Regions from separate parts of the Alteromonas infernus genome, predicted to be linked through region 2. Evidence: predicted binding sites of a transcription regulator. Region 2 holds the regulator's gene; the other holds the start of a gene.
The links. The regulator FliA, encoded in region 2, starts transcription of late flagellar genes. The targets are predictions, from matches to a motif close to CTAAAGNTNNNNNNNNNNNNGCCGATA.

Region 1 (3,421 bases), on a different contig from region 2:
CGTTTTTAAAGCGGTAAGCAAAACTTCAGCCTTTGGCAATAACTCAAAAGCATATTGAGCCACGAAGTACGAGGTTTAGCAATAACCCATTGAGCGGCAATAGGTAAGTATCGACATCCTGTGACGTTGTTGGTCACTTATTTTTGCCGTAGACGGGAGCCTAAGGGCGTATCCCCACGCAGTCCAAAGGGCAATGACCTAATCCTTCGAGAAAATTGACGCAGTTATTAAGTTCATCAATGAGAAACTGATCTTTTGTCAGTTTCTCTTCGTTCCAGTAATGCACTTGATGAAGTACATGCCAAAACACCCGTTCTTTTTGTGTATAGGGCTGGGTTAACGTGTATTCAATTTGGCCCCACTCTTCCATACTATCCCAGAAAAATAGCTCGATCTCCTCGATAGGAAGCTCTCCTTGCCAAAATGCTCTCAAATAGAAACACAGCTGCTTTGCTTTGTTGTCTACAAAATCTTGAACATTCACAAGTAATTCAACCGTCTCTGTTTGCTATGAAATATTATAGTCTATAACGCAGTTACCACGTGCCAGGGCAGGGTATTATTTTGTCTGAAATACTTAGGTAACTGTTTTGGGTGCTAATTTAGCCTAATCGGTAGGTGAATAAATTACCAGCCCAAGTGGCGAGTCCAGCCTATGGCGCTATTTGCAACCATCTGAATTTGTGGGGGTTTGTGAATATCTCTTATACTAAAGGTTAAAGAATTATTTGGAATATTTATTTGCCGGTAGTGCAACTTTAGTGCGTTTTTTGCTCTAATTTTCCTTTTTTAATGTGGTATTGCTCTCCCAATCATTAAAGTTGTTAAGAGAAACATCTAGGACAGGGTAGTTGGCCTGAGCCATGGTTTCTATTACTAAGTTATTGGTTGACTCTTCGGGCCAAAAGGGCGATATGGCAATGAATGTATCTGGGTCTAAGGCGGGCTGTTGTTCTGTGGCAGACAAAAATGTGGTGGCAAGCATGCCTTGGGCTATTACCATGCGATAGCCGCCTCGGTCCTGTAAATAATTATTCAACGCGCTGAGTTGAAGCGTGAGCGAAGTAACGGTCATTTCGAAGCTAAGGTATTGTGTGAGTTGATTGCTACGAGGGTGTATCTCATTGGGTTGTGATGAAGGCGCGCTATCACCCTCATTCGAAGAACCAGGAATCGTATCTTCGTTTATTGGCTCACTGGGTGTTACGGGTAAATGAAAAGGGCTAATGACTACGTTCCAGCCTTTTTCTGCGAGCAAATCGGCAAGGCTATTGCCTTGTGAAAGTGTGAGGCTAGATGGGAAAGGTTCGGTAAGAACTATGGCTGTACCAAGAGGCAGTGGTGTTTTGGCCCCTATTTCAATGATCGGTGCTTCGCCTTCACCCACCATGATTGTTCTTACTTCACCAGGTAAGTAAGCATTACTCACGTCTTTCAGAAAGTTGCTGTGCGCCGTCATAGGTAAGAGGGATACGATGACAGCAAATAACAGAAGGATAGTTTGCCTTTTCATAGAAGAGAGATTTACCTTTTAGTTCTACCCATTAACTGGTGCTTTACCCGTTGCTTCGTTTGTACCAATAACTGAAACAGTTATCGGCACTCTAAGTAAAAACTATAGCAATGGTTAAAAAGAATAACGGGGGGGCACGTCATAGTAAAAGGCAAATTAACGCTAGTCTCTATCAATAGAAAGGGCGCTCGGGCGATAATGGCTAAACGGGATAGGGGTTTTAAAATGTAACCACTTTTCCAATGTTGGGTGAGTCAAGCTTAAACTTTCAGCGTGAAGTTGAAGGCGAGGGGCCATACTAAGCGCCTCGTCATGAGCATACAACCGGTCACCTAAGATTGGGTGGCCCAAGGCTAGCATGTGTACCCGTAGTTGGTGTGAGCGCCCTGTAATGGGATATAACGCCACTAAGGTATAGCGGCGCGCTGCATCGTCAGTGGCACGCTCAATGACTTCAAACCGCGTAATGGCTTTTTTGCCCCGTTCGAAGTCCACCATTTGTTTTGGTCTATTAGGCCAGTCGCAGATAAGGGGTAAGTCTACTTCGCCCGAATCTTCCTCTATATGGCCGTGAACCCGCGCGAAATAGCGTTTTTGGGTTAGCCGAAGCTCGAACTGCTTAGAGATATGGCGATGACTGTCTTTGTTAAGTGCCAGTACTAAAATACCCGAAGTGGCCATATCTAACCGGTGTACCACGGTAGCAGTGGGGTACACAGTGTTAACACGGCTAATCAGAGAGTCGCGGTGTTCTAGTGCTTTACCGGGAACACTCAATAGCCCGCTGGGTTTGTGTGCTACCACCATATCCTCATCCTGATACAAAATATCAAGATAAGGCGTCATTGGTGGGTTATAAACAAAGCTCGGGTTAGCCATTGCGTTGTGTCACTTATAAGTAGCCGTTAAGGAGGAGCGTTACGGATTGTTTACCACAATTCGCAACGCATCTAGCTGAACATCAGCTTCCTGAATTACCTTATCAAGGGCATTCATTTGAGTTTCAATGAACTCAATTTCACTGTCTCGCACCGCTGGATTGCGCTTTTGTAAGTCGCGTAAACGTTGAATTTCTTCGCCCAAGGTCAAGTGCATGGTATTCAACGCGTCGTGCTGCTTTTGATTGGCCTGCTGGTGGGCAAGCTTACGCGCCTTCTCAATAGCCAACTCAAGTGGCTGTTGCAGGGCTTTCAATAGCTGCGCTGAAATTTTACGTCCAATCTTACGTTTCACATCGAAGCTTAGGTCAGACGCATTTCCTTGGGCATCTAAGCATACGCGTACCGGCGTCTGCGGTAAGAAACGGCTAAGCTGCAGCGCTTTTGGCGCTTGAGCATGAAGAACAAATAACGCCTCTATCCAGTATGCGCCTTTTGGCAGCGACGGCTCAGCAATAAAGCCCATGCTACTCTTGCCGTGAACATCCGTAAGGATAACGTCAATGGCGGTATGAACAAGAGGGTGGTCCCAGCTAAGAAACTGCACGTTCTCTAAGGTTGTTGCCACACGGCGCTTGTAGGTGACTGTCATTCCCTCAGGGTTAAGGCCAGGAAGCTGACTCACCATAGACTCGGTAGGCATAAGAATAAAGCAGTCGTTGCCTTTCTCTTCTTGCTGTACACCGATAGCGTCGAACACGCGGCCCATGAAGCGCGATAGATCTTGTTCGCTATCAAGGGTAACAATGTCTTCGAGTAACTGCTCTACGCGCCCTTCACCAGAGGCATTTAACTCTAGTAAGCGATCTCGTCCGGCCTCCAACTGCGCTACAAGCTGGCTGTTCAGCGTTACGCTCATATTGATAAGTTCATCACAAGCGCTTATATCATCGGGATGTAAGCATGCACCAACAAGCAACGGTTTAACGTCATCGAACACGCCAGAGCCTGTCGGGCAGGTTTTCTCAAA
Region 2 (3,421 bases):
AGCGTCAAAAACCGGTACATCAATACTTGATTACCCGTCTAACGGATATGGGGTTAAGCAGTGCACTTGCCAGTCAGCTAATTAACTATACACCAGCACACTACAATGAACGAGACGCATGGGTGTATCTTCTTAACCTATTGGCTAATCGCATAAATGTGACAGGAAACGATATACTTAGTGCGCAAGGTGCAGTTGCCTTAGTCGGACCGACGGGCACAGGTAAAACAACGACGGTTGCAAAACTAGCTGCTCGCTATGCACAAAAGTACGGTGCAGATTCAGTAGCAATGATTACCATAGATACGTATAGAATTGCGGCCTATGAGCAGCTCGCGACATACGGAAAAATTATTGGTTGTACGGTGAGAAAAGCGCAGACTAGTGAAGAACTTGCGGATTTATTATTCCAACTTCGTCATAAGCGTCTAGTATTGATTGATACGGCAGGGTTTAGCCAACGGGATAGCCGTTTAATTAAACAGATTAAGCAGTTTGATAATGGTCAAATGCCAAAAGTTAAAAAATATTTGGTAGCGCAGGCAAATACACAATATCCTGCCCTACAGCGCATCATTAAGGCTTATGATGATATCGAACTAAGTGGCTGTATTTTCACAAAGTTAGATGAATGCTACTCTTTAGGAGAGGTATTGAGCGCTGCAGTTGAATATCAACTGCCGGTTAGTTATGTCACCGACGGTCAGAAAGTACCTGAAGACATTAAGATTGCGGAGGCAAAATCTTTAGTTTCTGCCGCTGCAAAGCTTTATAAAAAGTACGGTTTGAATCATACTAGTAGCAACAACGCAATTAAAACAGCATAAGCAGTATGATTGACGACCAAGCGAGTAGCTTAAGAAAAATGAAGCAATCACGGTTAATCAAAGTTATCGCCGTCACCGGAGGTAAAGGTGGCGTAGGTAAAACAAACATTACGCTAAACACCGCTATCGCTATGGCGAAGCAGGGTAAGCGAGTTATGGTTCTCGACGCCGACCTCGGGCTGGCGAACGTAGACGTAATGCTAGGTTTGCGGGTTGAGAAAAACCTTTCCCACGTGCTATCTGGCGAGTGCACGCTTGATGAAGTGTTAGTCACCGGCCCCCACGGTATTAAAATTGCGCCTGCCACCTCTGGCACGCAATCAATGGCAGAATTATCGCCAACGCAGCACGCGGGTCTTATCAGAGCCTTTAGTGAATTGCGTTCGCAAATCGATGTACTCATCGTAGATACCGCGGCCGGTATTTCAGACATGGTGTTGAGTTTTTCAAAAGCTTCTCAAGACATCATGGTAGTGGTTTGCGATGAGCCCACCTCGTTAACTGACGCCTATGCCTTAATAAAGATTCTTAATCGTGAGCACGGTGTATTTCGCTTTAAAGTTGTGGCGAATATGGTTCGCGATGTACGGGAAGGTCAGGAATTATTTAGCAAATTAAGCAAAGTGACAGGGCGTTTTTTAGATGTTGCACTAGAATTAGTGGCAACCGTACCTTTTGATGAGAATATCCGCAAAGCCGTGAGAAAACAAACGGCTATTGTTGATGCGTATCCGGGTTCTCCCGCCGCTGTTGCGATTACTCAGCTTGCGAGTAGAGCCCTTACGTGGCCCATTCCGGCACAACCGGGCGGTCACCTAGAGTTTTTTATTGAACAACTCGTTGCAGAAAAAGCAGTAGGAAGTCAGCGTTGAACAGCAAGGCCGCCGCTTATCGTCAACAAACCGATAAATCGCAGTTAGTCGAACGACATGCGTCATTGGTTAAGCGCATTGCGCATCACTTGATTGCGCGATTGCCGGCCAGTGTTCTTGTTGATGACCTGATCCAGTCGGGTATGATTGGTTTGCTAGAAGCTGCGCGTAACTTCGACGGGTCGAAAGGCGCGAGCTTTGAAACTTTCGCAGGCATTCGCATTCGTGGTGCTATGTTAGATGAGATACGTAAAGGCGATTGGACCCCGCGTTCAGTACATAGAAATGGACGTGCTATTACCGAGGCTATTTCACAGGTAGAGAGCGAAACAGGCCGCGATGCGAGAGATTCTGATATTGCTGATAAGCTTAATGTAAGCTTGCAGGACTATCACCAAATGCTTAATGAGGTTAATGCGGGAAAGCTGGTAGGTATTGAAGATTTAGGTGTGTCGGAAGATGTAATTACTACTGAGCAGAGTAGAGGTAGTGATGCGCCGCTTGAAGATTTAATGCAAGGCGCGTTTCAAAAAGCGCTTGCCCATGCCATTACGACATTACCTGAACGAGAAGCAATTGTTCTTTCACTGTACTATGATGAAGAACTGAACTTAAGAGAAATTGGCGAAGTTCTTGATGTTAGTGAGTCAAGAGTCAGCCAAATTCACAGTCAGGCCATGTTAAAACTCAAATCACGAATGAAGTCGTGGCAAGCTGACGAAGAATAGAAATTAATAACAATTAACCCCTCATTGGAGGCTATTTTGGACAAAAGCATGAAAATTCTTGTGGTTGACGATTTTTCAACCATGAGACGTATCATCAAAAACCTGCTTAAAGATTTAGGTTTTTCTAACATCCAGGAAGCGGATGACGGAAGCACTGCATTGCCTATGCTGCAGCAAGGTGATTTTGATTTCGTTGTTACCGATTGGAACATGCCAGGAATGCAAGGTATCGATTTGCTGCGCGCAATAAGAGCCGACGACAAACTTAAGCATTTACCTGTACTAATGGTAACTGCAGAAGCGAAAAAAGAGCAAATTGTTGCCGCTGCACAAGCGGGCGTTAACGGCTATGTCGTTAAACCATTCACCGCTGCAACTTTAAAAGAAAAATTAGATAAAATTTTCGAACGTTTAGGTTGATCCAGACGCTCACCAGATAAATGAGGTTTACTGGATGACAACGAATGTAAACGTTCCAATTTCGTTAGAAGAGGCCAAACAGCTTGTCACCTATCTGGAAGAAGGTGACAACGCGTCTGCTAACGCTCTACTTGAAGCTGCCTCAATGAAGGAAAACGTTGAGCTATTTGCTGAAGTAGGAAAGTTAACGCGTCAACTCCATGACGCGTTAAATAATTTTCAAATTGACGACCGCATCAAAAACTTAGCTACCGACGATATTCCCGATGCACAATCCCGCCTAACCTACGTAATTGAAGAAACCGAAAAAGCAGCTAATACTACAATGGACGCTGTGGAAGCGAGTATGCCGATAGCGGAAATGCTGTCGGCGCGTATCGAAAAAGTGATGCCTGAGTGGAAAAAGCTCATGAACCGCCAAATCGAGTTGGGCGAGTTCAAAGCGTTATGTGCAGATTTAGACGAATTATTGGAAGACGGTTCGCTTCAGTCAGCTAAACTTACACAGTTACTTACCGAAGTATTGATGGCTCAAGGCTATCAAGACTTAACGGGTCAAGTTATCCGTCGCGTT

Region 1: the regulator FliA is predicted to act here: its motif matches at 1,595-1,621, upstream of ACX5J7_RS04050 (DUF3530 family protein).

What each region holds. Positions count from the first base shown of each region.
Region 1 covers NZ_CACSIG010000017.1:43,678-47,098, forward strand. Annotated here, with positions in the region: gene ACX5J7_RS04040 (AmpG family muropeptide MFS transporter) at 1-63, opposite strand, end outside; gene ACX5J7_RS04045 (hypothetical protein) at 161-484, opposite strand; gene ACX5J7_RS04050 (DUF3530 family protein) at 776-1,513, opposite strand; gene rluA (bifunctional tRNA pseudouridine(32) synthase/23S rRNA pseudouridine(746) synthase RluA) at 1,676-2,392, opposite strand; partial or broken gene rapA (RNA polymerase-associated protein RapA) at 2,432-3,421, opposite strand, start outside.
Region 2 covers NZ_CACSIG010000031.1:177,443-180,863, forward strand. Annotated here, with positions in the region: gene flhF (flagellar biosynthesis GTPase FlhF) at 1-827, shown strand, start outside; gene ACX5J7_RS08235 (MinD/ParA family protein) at 833-1,699, shown strand; gene ACX5J7_RS08240 (RNA polymerase sigma factor FliA) at 1,696-2,427, shown strand; gene cheY (chemotaxis response regulator CheY) at 2,464-2,847, shown strand; gene ACX5J7_RS08250 (protein phosphatase CheZ) at 2,882-3,421, shown strand, end outside.